Regions from separate parts of the Blastococcus sp. SYSU DS0828 genome, predicted to be linked through region 2. Evidence: riboswitches for the same ligand, from Rfam matches in the RefSeq annotation. Region 2 holds a riboswitch; each other region holds the start of a gene.
The links. A riboswitch is a leader RNA that binds a small molecule or an ion and turns the genes downstream of it on or off. The one in region 2 is predicted to bind cyclic di-AMP.
Positions count from the first base shown of each region.

Region 1: it holds a riboswitch for cyclic di-AMP, as region 2 does, so the genes downstream of both, ACI79Q_RS12245 (aggregation-promoting factor C-terminal-like domain-containing protein) here and ACI79Q_RS01300 (hypothetical protein) in region 2, are expected to answer to the same signal.
Region 3: it holds a riboswitch for cyclic di-AMP, as region 2 does, so the genes downstream of both, ACI79Q_RS08735 (murein hydrolase activator EnvC family protein) here and ACI79Q_RS01300 (hypothetical protein) in region 2, are expected to answer to the same signal.
Region 4: it holds a riboswitch for cyclic di-AMP, as region 2 does, so the genes downstream of both, ACI79Q_RS03500 (LysM peptidoglycan-binding domain-containing protein) here and ACI79Q_RS01300 (hypothetical protein) in region 2, are expected to answer to the same signal.

Region 1 covers NZ_JBJHAK010000013.1:60,987-65,190, reverse strand. Annotated here, with positions in the region: gene ACI79Q_RS12255 (sulfite exporter TauE/SafE family protein) at 1-219, shown strand, start outside; gene ACI79Q_RS12250 (hypothetical protein) at 223-606, opposite strand; gene ACI79Q_RS12245 (aggregation-promoting factor C-terminal-like domain-containing protein) at 849-1,712, opposite strand; cyclic di-AMP (ydaO/yuaA leader) riboswitch at 1,923-2,049, opposite strand; gene ACI79Q_RS12240 (class I SAM-dependent methyltransferase) at 2,167-2,823, opposite strand; gene ACI79Q_RS12235 (GNAT family N-acetyltransferase) at 2,870-3,871, opposite strand; gene ACI79Q_RS12230 (SDR family NAD(P)-dependent oxidoreductase) at 3,912-4,204, opposite strand, start outside.
Region 2 covers NZ_JBJHAK010000001.1:276,365-280,568, forward strand. Annotated here, with positions in the region: gene ACI79Q_RS01290 (protein kinase domain-containing protein) at 1-496, opposite strand, end outside; gene ACI79Q_RS01295 (SDR family oxidoreductase) at 730-1,476, shown strand; gene ACI79Q_RS01300 (hypothetical protein) at 1,499-2,383, opposite strand; cyclic di-AMP (ydaO/yuaA leader) riboswitch at 2,638-2,785, opposite strand; gene ACI79Q_RS01305 (bifunctional 3'-5' exonuclease/DNA polymerase) at 2,954-3,847, opposite strand; gene ACI79Q_RS01310 (hypothetical protein) at 3,834-4,199, shown strand.
Region 3 covers NZ_JBJHAK010000008.1:72,508-76,711, reverse strand. Annotated here, with positions in the region: gene ACI79Q_RS08745 (maleylpyruvate isomerase N-terminal domain-containing protein) at 1-258, shown strand, start outside; gene ACI79Q_RS08740 (TVP38/TMEM64 family protein) at 192-941, opposite strand; gene ACI79Q_RS08735 (murein hydrolase activator EnvC family protein) at 974-2,200, opposite strand; cyclic di-AMP (ydaO/yuaA leader) riboswitch at 2,211-2,366, opposite strand; tRNA gene ACI79Q_RS08730 (tRNA-Ile) at 2,527-2,600, shown strand; gene ACI79Q_RS08725 (heparin lyase I family protein) at 3,002-4,204, shown strand, end outside.
Region 4 covers NZ_JBJHAK010000003.1:118,341-122,544, forward strand. Annotated here, with positions in the region: gene typA (translational GTPase TypA) at 1-475, shown strand, start outside; gene ACI79Q_RS03500 (LysM peptidoglycan-binding domain-containing protein) at 542-1,411, opposite strand; cyclic di-AMP (ydaO/yuaA leader) riboswitch at 1,432-1,525, opposite strand; gene ACI79Q_RS03505 (DUF5994 family protein) at 1,905-2,405, shown strand; gene ACI79Q_RS03510 (NAD-dependent epimerase/dehydratase family protein) at 2,484-3,476, shown strand; gene ACI79Q_RS03515 (sulfite exporter TauE/SafE family protein) at 3,508-4,204, opposite strand, start outside.

The DNA of each region.
Region 1 (4,204 bases), on a different contig from region 2:
GGGACGACGCTGCTGTCCCTCGGCGTGCTGGTCGCCGGCGGCGAGCTCGACGGGGGCGGGCTGCTCACCGGTGCGGGGCTGGTGCCGTTCGTGCTGACCGGCTTCCTCCTCGCCGGACCCCTGCGCCGGCGGCTGGCCCTGCCGGCCATGCGCCGCGCCGCCCTGGTGCTGTGCCTGCTCTCCGGCGCGGTGCTGCTCGTCAGGTCGCTGGCGGGCTGACCGTCACTGCTCGACGGGCGGCTCCCGGCGCACGATGTCGCCGACGGCCTCCTCCAGCCGCGCCCAGGTCGTGCTCCACTCGACCAGGGGGTCGAGGATCCGCTCGAAGACGGCGAGCTGCTGGTCGAACGCGTCGAGCTGAGCGCGCATGGCGGCGATCGAGGTGCGCTGCGCGGTCACCATCTCCTTGACGGCGCGCAGCTGGGCCGCCGACATCGCCCCGGGCGGGCTGGGCAGGGCCGGCAGCGGGAGGCGGGACGTCGCATTCCCGGCGAGGTTGCGGGCGCGATCGGAGAAGAACCGCAGCTGGTTCACGAACTCGTCGATCGACCGCCCGACGATCCCGCTCTGCGGGGTGGTCCGGTCGGCGTCGTCGGCCTCGGTCATCGCTCCCCCTCCGTGCACGCTGCACCGACCTTAGGCCTGGAGCCGAGGCTCGGCTGCGCTGAGCCGACCCCGGGCATTGGAAGCTCTACCTGCGTCCTCGGGGCCGACGACGCAGGTAAAGCCTCCAATGCCTCAGCGGGGACGCCCCCGTCCGAAGACCACCCCGAGCGTGGTGACGTGCTGGAACGGCCTCGCCGCAGGGTCCCGCCCCGCGCGGGCGAGGGGCGGGGGCAGAGGCCCGCTCAGTACCAGCCGGTGGCCTGGGAGTGCGACCACGCGCCGCACGGGGAGCCGTAGCGGTTGTTGATGTAGATCAGGCCGGCGTCGATCTGCCGGTAGCCGTCGGAGGTCTTGGCGATGCCGGTCCCGGCCCAGGTGGAGTCGAGGAACTGCGCGATGCCGTAGGCGGTGCTCCGCGGGTTCTGGGCGTTCGGGTTCCACCCGCTCTCCTTGCCCCACAGGCTCTCCAGGCAGCTGAACTCGCTGCCCGAGCCGCCGAGCTTGCCCATCGCGTACTCCTGGAAGGAGCCGGCCGGGGCCGCGGCGGCCGGCGCGGGAGCGCTCCGGGCAGGAGCCGGAGCCGGGGCCGGGGCCGGGGCTGGTGCGGCCGGCGCCGGGGTGCGGGCGGCCTGCTCCCGGGCCGCCTGCACGCGGGCGGCCTCCTCGGCAGCGGCCTTGCGGGCGGCCTCCTCGGCAGCGGCCTTGCGCGCGGCCTCCTCCTCGGCGGCGCGGCGGGCGGCCTCCTCGGCGGCACGGCGGTCCAGCTCGGCCTGCTCGGCCGCGGCCCGCGCCTCCGCTGCGGCGGCCTGCTCGGCCGCGCGCTCGCTGCGGCTCGCGGCCAGCTGGCCGAGGGTGTCGGCCGCGGCCACCGTCACGTCGGGCGCGGGGGTCTCGTCGGTGATGCCGAGCTGCTCGGCGACGCTGACGGAGGCCAGCTCCGGCTCGGCCTGGGCGACCGGCTCGTCGGCGACGACGCCGTTGGCCAGCAGGCCGCCTGCCGCGGCGACCGCCAGGAGCAGCAGCGCGGAACGGCGGACCGTCTTCGTCGAACGGCGCCCGGTCGTGGGGCGGAGAGCACGGGTGATCGAGGTGGCGCGAAGGTTCATGGGGAGGAACTGCTCCAGGGGCAGGGGGCGGCAGGGCCGGCGACGGCGGCGGGAACTGCTGCGGGGATGGTCGAGGGGCAGCGGTGTCGGGCGTACGCCCGGGCGCTCAGCGCGGGGAAGGCGCGCGCGAGGCTCCGTACCGGCTGCGGTTCCGTGCAAGGTGGGCCCGCAGGCTCGCCATGCGGCGGCTCTCCGTTTCTTCCGTCGTGCCGCCTACCGGGTTAGCTGACGGATTCGGGCGGGAAGCGGCCCTACCCGCGCCAGGACGTGCCCCGGCGCGCGATTCACCCCAGTACTTCGGTGGGTCCCCGGCTCGCCCTCGGCGGGCGACTCGGCGGCGCCCGGCGGACCTCCCCCGGATGGGGAGAGAACGACCGGCCGGGCGGGACCCACGGTAACCAGCGTTATCCGTTCGTGACAATCCCCTGGCGGGAAAAGGAACGGGAGGTGACCGTCAGGGGAGCCGCCAGACCGTGGTCCGGCGCACCGGCACCGGCCCGGTGGGCGACGGCTCGGTGTCGGGCACGTCGTAGACCGCCAGCGCTTCCAGCCGGTCCTCGGGGAGGTACACCCGCCCGGGATCACCGATCAGCACCTCGGCACCGCCGGCCCGGGCCGCCTCGAGGAAGGGCAGCACCCGGTCGGTCATCTCCCGGTCGTAGCAGACGTCGCCGGCGAGGACGACCGCGACGTCGGGCGGCTCGCCCCCGAGCACGTCGCCGGCGGGCGTGATGCCCGGGGTGCCGTTCCGCTCGGCGTTGACGGCGATCGCGGTCAGCGCGAACGGGTCGACGTCGCTGGCGAGCACCGCGGTCGCGCCGGCCAGGACCGCCGCGACCGCGACCAGGCCGCTGCCCGCCCCCAGGTCCAGCACGGTGCGCCCGGCCACCAGGCCGGGGTGGTCGAGCACGTGGCGGGCCAGCGCCTGGCCGCCCGGCCAGGCCGCGGCCCAGAACGGCGGGTCCGTGGAGGTGCGCCCGTGCTCGGCCTCCATCGCCTCCCACAGGGCGACGACGTCGGCGGCGACCAGCAGCTCCACCTCGGGCACCAGGTCCGGCCGGACCGGCCGGGTGTGGGCGCGGACGAACTCCGCAGGGATGGAACGGTCCACCCCGGCAGTCAACCGCACGCGGCCGGCGGCGGTGGGACCGCCCGGCTCAGAGACGGGTCGACCAGGACGACAGCGCGCCGGCGGGGCGGAAACCCAGCGCCTCGTTGACCGCGACCATGGGCGTGTTGCCCTCGGAGTTGTAGGTGCTGATCCGCCGGACGCCGGGGAACCCCGCTGCCAGCTCCCGCAGCACGGCCGCCTTCATCCGGGCGCCGAGCCGGTGCCCCCGGTGCTCACGGAGCACCAGCGTGCCGCCCTGTTGGGCGAGCGCCGGCTGGGCGAGCGGGATCTGCAGGTCGGTGAAGCCGACCAGCCGGCCGCCGATCACCGCGCCCGCGCTGAGCACCGTCCGGCCCCGGGCGACGTGGGTCCGCTCGTACTCGCGGATCCGGTCCCCGTCCCACTCCTCCTCCCCCACCGGCAGATCGCCGTGGGGTGCGTCGGTGGTCATGCGCCGCTCCAGCAGCGCCCGGTCGGCCAGCAGCGCGTCCGGGGTGCGGTCCCGCCAGGTGACGATCTCGTACCCGGCGCCGGCCGCGGCCTCGAGCGCCCCCAGCCGGTCCTCGTCGACCGGCAGCACCAGTTCCCGGCGGGTCTCCACCAGGTCGCAGGACCAGCCGTGCCGCTCGGCGAAGGCGCGGCCCGGCGCCCCGGGGCCGGGCTCGTCCACCTCGCTCACCAGCGAGTTGCGGCCGTGCGCGGCGGCGAGTACCCGGGCCTCGGCCAGCAGCGCGCTCCCGAGGCCACGGCGCCGGGAGGCCGGGTGCACCGCGAGGTCCACCACCGCCAGCGTCGGGTTGTCCTTGCGCGGGAGGATCAGCCGGAGCGCGCCGGCGACCGCGCCGTCCACCAGGGCGGCCCGGTGGGTGCCGTCCCGGGAGCCACCGGGCGCGACGAGCTCCCGCCCCAGCGCGACGTCCTCCTGCGCCGGCCGGGGCGGGTCCTGCGGCCGGGCGGCCCGGCCGGAGGCGGCCCACACCTCGCACCAGGAGGGGAAGAGGTCGTCGTCGGGGCCGAGCTCGACGATCCGGCAGGAGGGGTCGGTCACGTCCCCGTTCTACTGGCACCGGCAATACCTTTTCCGGCGCTCAGCCCCTCGGCCGCGCGGTCGCCCGGCGAGCGATCAGCCGCCAGTAGGTGCCGGGCAGCAGGCGGACCAGCACGTCGGGCACCGTGGCGCTCCAGCCGATCAGCAGCCGGGGGCGGCGGCGCTCGACGGCCGCCACGATGCGGGCGGCGGCGTCCTCCGGCGGCATCCGCAGCAGCTTGGTGAACTGCGCCCGCCCCTTCTCGTACTCCTCCACCGAGACGCCCGCGCCGGTGCGGGCGCTCTCGGCGATCCGCGTCCGGATCCCACCCGGGTGGACGACCGTGACGCCGA
Region 2 (4,204 bases):
AGATCCCGAAATCGGTCAGCTTCACCGTGCCGTCCCGGCCGAGCAGGATGTTGGCCGGCTTGACGTCACGGTGGACCACGCCGGCCCGATGGGCCTCGGCCAGCCCGGCCGCCGCCTGCCGCAGCAGCGAGAGCGCGGCGGCGGTGTCCAGCGATCCCACCTCGGCCAGCCGGGCCGACAGCGGAGGCCCCTCCACGAGCTCCATCACCAGGTAGGCCAGCCGCTCGCCGGTGTCCTCGGCGGTCGTCTCCCCGTAGTCGAGGACCGCGGCGATGTTGGGGTGGCTCAACGCCGCCGCGTGCCGGGCCTCGGAGCGGAAGCGCGCCACGAACTCCGGGTCGTCGGCGTACTCGCTGCGCAGCACCTTGACCGCCACGGACCGGTGGAGCTGCAGGTCGCGCGCCCGCCAGACCTCACCCATCCCGCCGACGGCGATGAGCTGCTGCAGCTGGTAGCGGCCGTCCAGGCACCGTCGGCTGGTTCCGGCCGTGGTCACTCCCGAGTCCCCTCGTGTCGGTGCCGAGAGGGCGCCTCCGCGCTCCCCCGTACTCGTACGTCCTGCAGGTGTGCCCGCCCGGAGGGGGTCTGAACCCCGGCGGAGCCGACGAGGTGGAACCCGGCCGGCCCCACGCGCCGCCGCGGTGCCGGCCGCGGATCCGCCTGCGGGCTCTCGTACCGTGCGTGCCGGCCGGTCGCAGCGGCCCGCCGCACCGATCGACAGGAGCACCCATGAACACCGGCGTCGTCCTCATCACCGGCGCGAGTTCCGGCCTGGGCGAGGAGATGGCCCGGCAGTTCGCCGCCCGCGGCCACGACCTGGCGCTCTGCGCCCGGCGCACCGATCGGCTGGACGCCCTCGCAGCGGAGATCCGCTCGGCCACCGGCCGGCGGGTGGAGACCGCGGCGCTCGACGTCACCGACGCCCAGGCCGTGCCCACGGTCTTCACCGCGTTCGCCGCGGCGTTCGGCTCGATCGACCGGGTGGTCGTGAACGCCGGCCTCGGCAAGGGCGCGCCCCCGGGCACCGGCCGGGCCGAGGCCAACCGCGAGACGGCGATGACGAACTTCGTCGGCGCGCTGGCGCAGACCGAGGCGGCGCTGGAGATCTTCCGCCGCCAGGGCCGCGGGCACCTCGTGCTGATCTCCTCGATGTCGGCGCTGCGCGGCATGCGCCGGTCGATGACCACCTACGCCGCCACCAAGGCCGGGGTCGCGTCCCTCGCCGAGGGGCTGCGGGCCGAGCGGATCCCCGGCCTGGACGTGTCGGTGATCTACCCCGGCTACATCCGGTCGGAGATGAACCAGCACGTGCAGCAGCGAACCCGGTTCATGGTGGACACCCCGACGGGCGTCCGCGCCATGGTGGCCGCCATCGAGGCCCGGCGGGCCACGGCCTACGTCCCCGCGTGGCCGTGGGTGCCCATCGGGCTGGCCATGCGGGTGCTGCCGCTGTCCGTGGTCCGCCGGCTCACCTAGGCACGGCCGCGGGGCGGTGGGGTCAGTTGTAGTTCACGTGCACGTGGTCGAAGTGGTTGGCCGTCGCGCTGCCCCGGTTCTCCATCGCCTGCCACGAGCCGCCCGGGGACGAGAGCATCCGCTGCTGCCAGATCAGGTAGTCCACGCCCAGCTCGGCCCAGTGGGCGCGGTGGTAGGCGACGATCGCGTCCCCGAGGGCGGCGTCGGACATCACCATGTAGTCCAGCGCCAGGCCCGAGGGGTGCCCGCCCGGGTCGGCGGCGCTGGCCCGGGTGCCGCCGAGGGTGATCCCCGCGGCGCCGGGCACGTTGCTGACCACCGCGTCGGCCGCGGCCTGGGTCTGCGGCTTCACGCTGCCCGCGGTGTTGGAGATGCGGGCGACCGCCGTGGCCGCCACCGAGGCGGCGGTGGTGGCGGCGGCCCGGGCCTCCTGTGTGGGCGTCGCCGCGGCGGGGGCCGCGGCCGCCCGCTCGGCGGCTGCGGCCTCCTCCGCTGCCTTCTCCTCGGCAGCCTTCGCCTCGGCCTCGGCGCGGGCGGTGGCCTCCGCCTCGGCCTTCTGCCGGTCGAGCTCGGCCTGGTCGGCCGCGGCCTGGGCCTGCTGGGCCGCGACCTGCTCGGCCTCGCGGCTGCTGCGGCTGGCCGCCAGGTCCTGCAGCGGGGCGAGGTCCTCGGCGACGTCGACCGGGCCGGAGCGGGAGGTGAGCCCGAGCTCCTGGGCGACGCTCACCGACTGCGAGGTGCCGGCCTCGGCCTGGGCGCCCGGGTCCACGCCGACGAGGGTGTTGACCAGGAGGGCACCGGCGGCGGCGACCCCGAGGTAGAACGCCGGACGGCGGAGGCCCGAGGGCGGGCGACGGCGGAGGGCGAGCGGGCCACGACGGCCCGAGGTGGTGGTGCGGGGATCCATGGGTTCGGGGTGCTCCGTTGGTGCGGCGGGGTCGGCCGGGCGAGGCGGACCGCGAGGGATGCGGGCTGCGGACCGGCGCCGGGTCGCGGGGCCACCGGGCACCGGCGGCTCGGCCGGCGGTCATCGCTGGTGGGGGCGACCGGCGGGACGCCGGGTGCGCGTGCGGTCAGGTCCGGGGACGCACCGGGGGGCGGCGGTGCCGGCGGGCGCGGGATGGTGCGGCGGTGCAGGGGCGCGCCATGCGGCGGCTCTCCGTTTCTTCCGTCGTGCCGCCTACCGGGTTAGCTGACGGATTCGGACGGGAAGCAGCCCTACCCGCACCGGGACGTGCCCGGTGCGCGATTCACCCCAGAACTTCGGTGGGTCCCCGGCTCGCCCGCAGCTCGAAGGCGGCGGGCGACTCGGCGGCGCCCGGCAGACCCTCCCCGGATGGGGAGAGAACGATCGACCGGGCTCCGCCACGGTAACCGTCGTTATGCAGTCGTGACAATGCGGGAGCGGTCACTTCCGCAGATCGTGACGCGTGTCGCGCCACCGTGCCGGCCCCGTCGGTGGTGTACGGCAGTCCGTTCAGCCGGCGTCGGCCCAGGACCGGACGACGGCGACGTCCAGCGGGAAGTCCACCGGGAAGGCGCCGAACAGCAGCCGCCCGGCCGTGGTGGCCGCGGCGCGCACCGCCTCGACCACGTCGCCGGCCAGGTGCTCGGGGGTGTGCACGACCACCTCGTCGTGGAGGAAGAACGCCAGGTGCGCCCGGGTCCCCAGCGGCCCGTCGCCGCCCAGCCGCCAGAGCCGGTTGCGGAGGTCGGCCAGCCAGCACAGCGCCCACTCCGCTCCGGTGCCCTGGACGACGAAGTTGCGGGTGAACCGGCCCCAGGCGCGGCGGGCGCGGTCACGGTCCTCCCGGGAACCGGCCTGCTCCGCGGCCTCGCCGAGCCCGTCCGCCCGCTGCGCCCAGGCCGCGCTGGGCGACGGCGACCCCCGGCCCAGCAGCGTGTGCACCACCTCGCCGCGTTCGCCGGCCCGGGCGGACTCCTCGACCAGGCCGATGGCGCGCGGGTAGCGGCGGGCGAGCCGGGGCATCATGCGGCCGCTCTCCCCGCGGGTGCCGCCGTACATGGCCCCGAGGATGCCCAGCTTGGCCTCCGCCCGGGTCGCCACCGCGCCACCGGCGACCATGCCCGCGTAGAGGTCCGAGGCCCGCGCCGCCTCGGCCATCGCGGTGTCCGCGCTCATCCCGGCGAGCACCCGGGGCTCCAGCTGGGCCACGTCGGCGACGACGAATCGCCAGCCGTCGTCCGCGACCGCCGCGGGGCGGATCAGCGTGGGCACCGAGAGTGCACCCCCGCCGTTGGACGCCCACCGACCCGTGACCACCCCACCCGGCAGGAAGGCCGAGCGGAACCGCCCTCCCTGCACCCAGGCCTCCAGCCAGCTCCAGCCGTTGGCCGTGAGCAGCCGCATCAGCTTCTTGTACTCGAGCAGCGGGGGGGACGCACGGGTGCTCGAGCTGCTCGAGGGTCCACGAGCGGGTGTCGGCCACCGGGAGGCCGGCCTGCTGGAGTGCCCGCAGCAGCTCGGCCGGCGAATCGGGGTTGAGCGACGGGGTCCCCAGCGCCGCGCGGATCTCGCCCAGCAGCCGCTCGAGCACCGCGGGGCGCCCACCGGTTCCCGGGCGCGGGCCGAGCAGGTCGGTGAGCAGGCGCTCGTGCACGTCCGCCCGCCACGGCAGGCCGGTGTGCGTCATCTCGGCGGCCACCAGGGCGCCGGCGGACTCCGCCGCGAGCAGCAGCGCGAGCCGGTCGCCGTGCGGTGAGGCGG
Region 3 (4,204 bases), on a different contig from region 2:
GTGCCGCCGGGTGTCGTCGAGGGCCCGGCCGTGGAGGCAACCCCCGAGCTCCTGCTCGACGCCGCCGCCGGCCGGGTGAACCCGGTACCGGCGGTGGCCCGCCGCAGACTGAAGGTCCACGACGTGCCCGGGCTCCTGCAGCTGGCGCCGATCGTCCAGCAGGTGCCGGGCATCCCGGGCGGACCGATCCTTCAGCTGGCCGCCCGCACCGTGGGCGGGGCCGGCGGCGCGCTGGGGCGGTTCTTCGGCGGGCGCTGACCCGCGTCCTCGCCCACCTGCTCGCCGGTGCGGGATCGGTACCTCGACACGGCCGCACCGGCAAGCAGCAGCAGCACCAGCACGATGACCACCGGGGCGACCGTGGCGGTCGGCATCCAGGCGACGACCGCGCCGGCCGAGGCGCCGGCGCCCACTTGCACCACCGTGCCGGGTACCAGTCCGACGGCGGTGGCGATGCCGTAGGTCAGCGGCCGTACAGCGCTCAGGCCCGCCGCGTAGTTGACCAGGACGAAGGGCACCATCGGGACCACCCGGCTCAGCACCACCGCGACGAAGCCCCGGTCGCTGGAGAACCGGTCCACGCGGCCGAGCCGCGGCCCCGCCAGCCGCTCCACGGCCGGGCGACCCAGGCCCCGCGCGAGCCAGAACGCACCGGTCGCCGCCAGGAAGGCACCGGTGTAGGCGACCGCGAAGCCCGCGCCGAACCCCAGGACCGCTCCGGTCAGCGCCGCCAGCACCGACCGTGGGACGGGCGCGAGCAGGACCACCCCCTGCGCGGCGATCAGCAGCAGCCACGTCCGGAGGCCGCCGCCGTCGGCCCACGAGCGGACCTGCGCCAGGGTGGGCACGTCGACGGCGAGGGCGGCGACCACGCCGGTCGCGAGCAGCGCGACGAGGAGCCACGCCCGCAGCCACGGGCTCGCCCCCGCCGTCGTCCGCACGTGCTCATCCTGACCGATGGCGTCAACCAGCCTCAGCCGCAGCTGCCGCCGAGGGTGATGCCGCGCTGGGCCAGCCACGGCACCGGGTTGGACCGGTTGGCGTACAGGCCACCGAGGTGCACCTCGAAGTGCAGGTGCGGGCCGGTGGACTGGCCCCGGTTGCCCACCTCGGCGATCTGCTGCCCACCGCTGACGACCTGGCCCGGCGAGACGAAGAACTGGTTCACGTGCCCGTAGACGGTGATGGCCCCGTCGTGGTGCTGGATGGCGACGGCGAGGCCGAACCCGCTGGCCGGCCCGGCCTGCAGCACGACCCCGGGCTCCGGCGTGAAGATCGGGGTGCCGATCGGCGCGGCGATGTCCACGCCGAGGTGCTGGGTACCCCACCGGCTGCCGTAGCAGGAGGTGACCCGCCCCTGGGTGAGCCGGCCGGCCCCGGCGGTCGCGGGAGCCGCCGCCACGGCCGCCTGCTCGGTGGCCTGCTGCTCGGACCAGGCGGCGACGGGGTCGGCCGTGCCGCGGAGGCTGAGCATGCGGATCTCCGCCTCGCGCAGCTGCTCGTCCAGCGCCGCCTTCTCGGCGGTGAGCGCATCGAAGTCGGTCTGCGCGGCCGCGAGGAGGGCGTCGACCTCCGCCTGCATGCCCTGGGCCTTGCGCGCTGCGGCATCCCGCTCGGCGACGGCGGCCTTCGCCTCCTGGTCGAGCCGGGCCTCGCGGGCCTCGGCCACCCGCAGGTCCTCGAGCACCTGCGCGCGATCCTCACCGAGGAGATCGAGCGTCGCGGCCTGCTGGAGGAGCTCCCCCGGGCCGTCGGCGTGCAGCACCATCTCCAGCTGCTTCATGGACTTGTCGCTGCCCATGTAGGCCTCCCGGCCGAGGGCGGCTACCTCACCCTGGGTACTCGCCACGGCCTCCCGGACGGCGGCGAGCTCGGCGGCGATGGCGTCGGCGTGCTCGCGGGCGCGGTCGAGCTCGGCCTGCGCGGCGAGCACGGCGCCGCTGGCCTCCTCTGCCCGGAGGGTGAGCTGCTGCAGGCGCTCCTCTGCGTCGCGCACGCGCTGCTCGATGTCGGCGACCTCCGCCTCGACGCGGTCGTGCTCGCTGCGCGCGTCGCCCGGCGCGGCCGCCGCGGTCGACGTCCCGAGCAGTGCGAGCGCCAGCAGTGCGGTGGCGGCGGTGGCCGCCCGACGGGTGCGGCTGAGGGCCCGGCGCGCGGGCGCGGCCGGGACGTGGTGGCGCAGGTGGTGCGAGGTCGCCAAGGCGACGGTCTCCGTTCCTCTATCCGCCTACCAGGTCAGCTGACGGGTTCGGGCCGGAACATGCCCTACCTGCCTGCCCGTGGTGGCGCAGGCGGGATTCACCCCAGAGAACGTGGGTCCCCGGTCCCCGCGGCGGTGAGGCCGCAGAGTTCGGCGGGGCCCGTCCGAGCCCCCGGGTTTCGGGAGCGGGATCGGATGGGCCGCGAGAGACGGTACAAGCGGATCGCCCGAATGTCACAGGGGGGTAACGGACCTTGTCAGTTCGCCCCACCGGCCCCAGGACGTGGCTGCGGCGCCGCGGCGCCGTCTGGCAGGCTGGCGGGTCCGGGGCGGTAGCTCAGCTGGTCAGAGCATGGGACTCATAATCCCTGGGTCGTGGGTTCGAGCCCCACCCGCCCCACCTCTCCCATGCCAGCGGTGTCGTGCCTGGCGCTCGCGCCTCCCTGTCCGCGTGAGCAAGGACACGGCTCCCAATGGGTGTAGGCGCCTCGGCGTCAGCGGTGCGCCACACCGGCGCCGCGGCCGGAAGGCGACCGGCGCGCCTCTGCACCGCCGCCTTCATGACGTGGCGTAATTGATGCGTGACAGAGCGTTCAGCCGCCGTCGGTTCGACCGGTGGTGTCACCGCCGCAGCCCCGGACGCGGCGTCCGAGCGGCATCTGCAGCGCCTGCCCGGCTCCCCTCGAGGGCCGGTCTCGTGCTCGCCGTCGCCACCGCCGTCCTGACCGATGCCGGCGGCGGCGTCCATGCCGCCGACCGCCTCGTCCAGACCCCGCTCGACCTGATCTGAGGACCGACGCCATGAACAAGCGCAACCTGGCCGTCCTGGCGGCCCTGACCCTGATCGGCGGCGCCGGACTCGCCGACGCCGTCCTGGCAGCCCCTCGGCCCGTCACATCGCACACGCAGGCCGCCGCCGTGCTGCTCCCCCCGGCCGATCTCACCGGCGAGGCCGTCGATCAGCGGGCTTCGCTGGACTGGACGGGGGTGCCCGGGGCCCGCGACTACCTCGTCATCGACGTCACCTCCGGCGCCGCCGGTCGCATCGTGGGCTCCACCGGCGCCACCGCCTGGACGTCGCCCCGGCTGCCGCTGTCCACCCCGCGGTACGCCTTCGTGGTCGTGCCGCGGGACCACGCCAAGGTGCAGGGTGAGCGGACGGAGCCGGTGCACATCTACCCCGGCGGCCAGCCGGCCGAGGCGGCCCCGGTCACCACGACGCCCCCGCCCGAGCCCACCACCACCGAGCCGCCGGCGCCGTCCACGGAGCCCACCACGCCCCCGACGACCACGACGCCGACGACCACGACGCCCCCGCCCGCGACCGAGCCCGAGCCCGAGCCCGAGTCCGAGCTGCCCGCCGTCCAGCCCACGCGGGTCTGGGGCTACGACGCCACGACGCTGGTCCCCGGCCCCTGGCCCGAGATCCACGCCCTCCGGTCGGACCAGTACGGCACCACCACGGCCAACCCGTACCCCGGCTCGGAGCGCACCGCCTTCTTCACCGTGCAGCGCGGCGACACCGGCTGGAACGGCACGCACGGCACCCTCCGCTCCGAGGTCCGCGACTCGATCGCCGCCTCCGGCGACGTCCGGCCCGGCGACGAGCAGTGGTGGGCCTGGTCCACGTTCTTCCCGGCCGACTTCGACTGGGACGAGCGCGGCCAGTTCCTGATCTACACGCAGTGGCACCAGACGGTGAACTCCGGCAACCCCAACGTGCACTTCTGGTCGGACGTGAACGAGAACCTCATGGTCGACGTCCGGGGTGGCACGGGCGGCAGGACCGCCGGCGACGCGCAGTACGTCCGGACCTTCAACCTCGGCACGATCGACAAGGGCGCCTGGAACGACCACACCGTCCGGTTCATCTGGTCCCCCGACCCGGCGAAGGGCCTCATCGAGGTCTGGCACCAGGGCGAGAAGGTCCTGTCCGAGCGGGTCGCCAACCTGTACGAGGGGCAGTCCGTCTACATCAAGCAGGGCATCTACTCGGCGGCCGGG
Region 4 (4,204 bases), on a different contig from region 2:
GTTCCGCACCGAGTTCCTGACCGAGACCCGCGGCACCGGCGTGCTGAACAGCAACCTCGAGGGCTACGAGCCGTGGCTGGGCGACATGCGCGCCCGGCCGACCGGCTCGCTGGTCGCCGACCGCCAGGGCGTGGCGACGACCTACTCGATGTTCTCGCTGCAGGAGCGTGGCCAGCTCATGGTCCAGCCGGGCACCGAGGTCTACGAGGGCATGATCGTGGGTGAGAACTCCCGTCCGGACGACATGGACGTGAACATCACCAAGGAGAAGAAGCTCACCAACATGCGCAAGTCCACCTCCGAGGAGCTGGAGCGGCTGATCCCGCCGAGGATCCTCAACCTGGAGCAGGCGCTGGAGTTCTGTGCCGAGGACGAGTGCGTGGAGGTCACGCCGGCCGGCGTCCGCATCCGCAAGGTGGTGCTCGACCAGACCGAGCGCGGCAAGGCCAAGAACCGCAAGCCCAAGCCCAGCTGATCCGCCCATGACGCAGCGAGCCCCTGCCCGGTGATCCGGGCAGGGGCTCGCTGCGTCATGGGGCCGTTACGGCGCCGGCACGAAGGCCACGTGCGGGTGGTCCATGTGGTTGGCGGTGGGGGAGCCGCGGTCCTCCATGGGCTGCCAGGCCCAGCCCGTCCACGTCCCGGCGATCTGCTGCTGCCAGATCACGTACTCGACGCCGAGGCGCGCCGCGTTGTCGATGACGTACTGGCTGAGCGCGTCGCCCGTGGCCCGGTCGTCGTAGACCATGAAGTCGGCGGCGCGGCCCTCCGACGGGCTGTGGCCGGGGCGGGTGAGCACCGTCGGGATGCCGAACTCCGCGGCGACCTCCGCGACGGCGGGGCGCACGTGCGGTTCCCACGCGCCGTAGGCGGCGGTGTCGAGGGCCGGCCGGTCCGCGGCGCGGCTGGCACGCTCCGGGGCCGCCGACGGGCCGCCGACGAGGGTGAGTCGCTGCCCGACGCGCAGCACGTTCGGGTCCGCGCCGATGACCTCGAGGTTGAGGGCGTGCACGTCCTGCCAGGTGGTGCCGTGGCGGGCGGCGATGCCGCCCAGCGTGTCGCCCGGCTGCACCACGTACTCGCCGCCGGCGGGGGCGGGGGCGGCAGGGGCGGCGCCCGATCCGCCGATGACGAGGACCTGCCCGACGCGCAGGACGTTCGGGTCGGCGCCGATGGTGGCGAGGTTGTCGGCGTGGATGGTCTGCCACGAGGTGCCGTGGGCGGCCGCGAGCCCGCCCAGCGTGTCACCGGGGACGACCGTGTGCTCCCCGGGGTGGGCCTGTGCCGGACCGGCGATCGCGAGGGAGGCGGCCGCGGCGGCCGCGAGGACCACGGCCGGACGTGCCATGGCCGCCGCCGCCGCGGAGGTGCGGGTGGAGCGACCGGGTCGTGCCGTGCGGTGCTTGAGCATGGGGAAGCCTCTCGCCGCCTGCGGGGTTAGCTGTCGGGTTCGGGCGAGAGCTGCCCGGCCGCGTGCTGCGGCTTCACCCCGAGGCCGAGGGCCAGGATCTCGTGGGTTCCCCGCGCCTGCCCGTCGTGTGCACGGGTCCGGTGGCGGTGGGCAGGTTCGGCGGTCCGCCATCCGGGCCCACCCGTTGGTGGACGCAGCACGGTAGGCAGACCGCCGTCCCCGACGGCAAGGCCGCGGAGCCTCCATCGCGGGCGGCCCCGCGCGGACTGACTCGCCGTGGCCCGCCCCCGACTGCCCGTGTGCGGTGCTCGTACCGGCGGCGCACGGTCCGCGGCGCGGGCTCCGTGCTCGTCAGGTCACGAATCGTGATGACTGGCCGAAGCGGTCCGACGCGCCCGCCACGCCGTCGAGGAGTCTCGCCTCGCACCCGTCCTACGTTGACCTCGGAGCCGTCTCCCCGGCTCCCTGGGAAGAGGAAGGCGGCCGAACGCTCATGGCGACGATCACCCGTACGGTTCCGGCGATCGAGGGCTTCCGGGGTGGCATCGACGTCCGGGTGAGCCTGCGCGCCGACGCCGGATCGGGCGGTTCGGCGTTCGACGGTGCGTGGTTCCCGCGGAGCCGGGACCTCGCCGTGGAGCTGCCGGAGCTGATCGCGGCGCTGGAGCGGCGTGGTGTGCGGGTGGAGCGGTTCACCTACGCCCTCGACGCCTGGGAGCCGGCCCCCCGCAAGCTGGAGGTGCTGGGCCGCACGGTCCGCGCCGGCGGCTTCCGGAGCATGGACCCGCAGGTCGTCTGCCTCACCTGGGCCGGGGGGAACCGCCGGGCCGACCTGCTGGTCGTCCCGCCGGAGACCGACGTCCTCACCGGCGCCCGGGCGCTGCGGCTGTGCACCCGGCGGGGCCTGCCGTCCTCGCCCCAGATGGTGCTCGCCGCGGCCCGTTCCACGCCCCTTCCGCAGGTGCCCACGCTGCCGGTGTCCCGCGCGGTGTAGCGCTCGTCCGCCGACGGCGGATCCGCTGCCGGCGAACTCCCTGGACGCGCGGGCGCCGACCGGGCTGGAGTGCTCGGCATGAGACTCCTCGTCCTCGGCGGCACCCACTTCCTCGGCCGGCACGTGGTGGAGGCCGCGCTCGCTCGCAGGCACGACGTCGCCACCTTCACCCGGGGCCTGACGGGTCCGCCGCCGGAGGGCGCGCGGGCGCTGCACGGCGACCGCGACGACCCCGGCGCGCTGCCGCGCGCGCTGGGGGAGTGGGAGCCCGAGCTCGTCGTCGACACCTCCTGCCAGACCCGGGCCGCCGCCCGCAACGCCGCTGCGGCGCTGGGCGGGGTCCGCTCCTACGTCTTCGTGAGCAGCCTCAACGCGTACCGCAACTGGCCGCCGGGGCCGCTCGGCCCGGAGGACGGCGAGCCGACCTGGGACACCGAGGACGACGAGTACGGGCCCATCAAGGCCTTCGGCGAGCGGGAGCTCGCCGCCGCCGTCGGTGGCCGCTTCCTCGCCGCCCGTGCCGGCCTGATCGTCGGCCCCTCCGACCCGATCCACCGCCTCGGCTGGTGGCTGGAGCGCATCGCGAGCGGCGGTCGGGTGGTCGTCCCGGCCGAGGGCGTCGCCCAGCCGATCGCGCTGGTCGACGCCCGTGACCTGGCCGCCTGGCTCGTGGACATGGCCGGGCAGGGCCGCACCGGTGCGGTCAACGCCACGGGGCCGGCGGGCATGACGACCCTGGGCGGCCTGCTCGAGCTCTGCCGGGTCGTCACCGGGAGCGCGGCGGAGTGGGTACCGGTGCCCGAGGCCGACCTTCTCGCCGCCGGCGTCCAGGAGTGGCTGCACCTGCCGCTGTGGCTGCGCCACGAGGTCGCCCGCACCGCCTGGGACGTCGACACCACCCGGGCCGCCGAGCTCGGGCTGGCCACGCGGGCGCTGGAGGCGACCGTCGCCGACACCTGGGCGTGGCTGCGCACGCACGAGCGGCCGGCGCCGCCGGCGCACCGCCCCGCCGACCAGCCCGGACCCGGCCTCCCGGCCGAGCTGGAGGCCTTCCTGCTGGCCGGCCGCTAGGAGCAGCCGGCGGGTGCCGTGCGGCGCCCTGTCAGTCGCGGGGGGCGCTGGGCCGGCCCGCGCCGACCGGGACCTCGCGGGAGTCGGTGGCGTCGGCGGCCACGTTCTGCTCGGCCACCTCGGCGAGGGCGTCGGCCGACTCCAGCCGCGTGTCCCGCCGGTACTGGCGGTAGGAGTGGACGACGGCCAGCACCCAGACGACCGCGAGCACTGCGTAGACCAGGGCGCTGACGGCGTCGCCGGCGTCCACCCAGTCGCTGCGCAGCAGCGTGCGGGTGTTGGTGATCACGATCATCCCGCCGACCAGGGAGCCCAGCATGCGCGGCGGGATGTGCCGCACCAGCCACGCGGCGATCGGCGCGGCGACGAGGCCGCCGGCGAGCAGCCCGGCGACCCACAGGGGGTCGATGCCCGCCGAGCCCAGCGCCATCAGGAAGCCGAGGCTCGCTGCCAGCGCGACGAGGAACTCGGAGGTGTCGATCGAGCCGATGACCTTGCGCGGCTCCATGCGGCCGCTGGCCAGCAGCGCCGGCGTGCCGACCGGTCCCCAGCCGCCGCCCCCGGTGGCGTCGACGAAGCCGGCCACCAGCCCCAGGGGGGTGAGGAAGCGCCGGCGGATGGGCTTGCCGACGTTCCGCCGGTCGATGCCGCGCAGCGTGAAGCGCACCAGGATGTAGACGCCCAGCGAGACCAGGATCAGCGACATGACCGGCGCCGCGACCGACGTC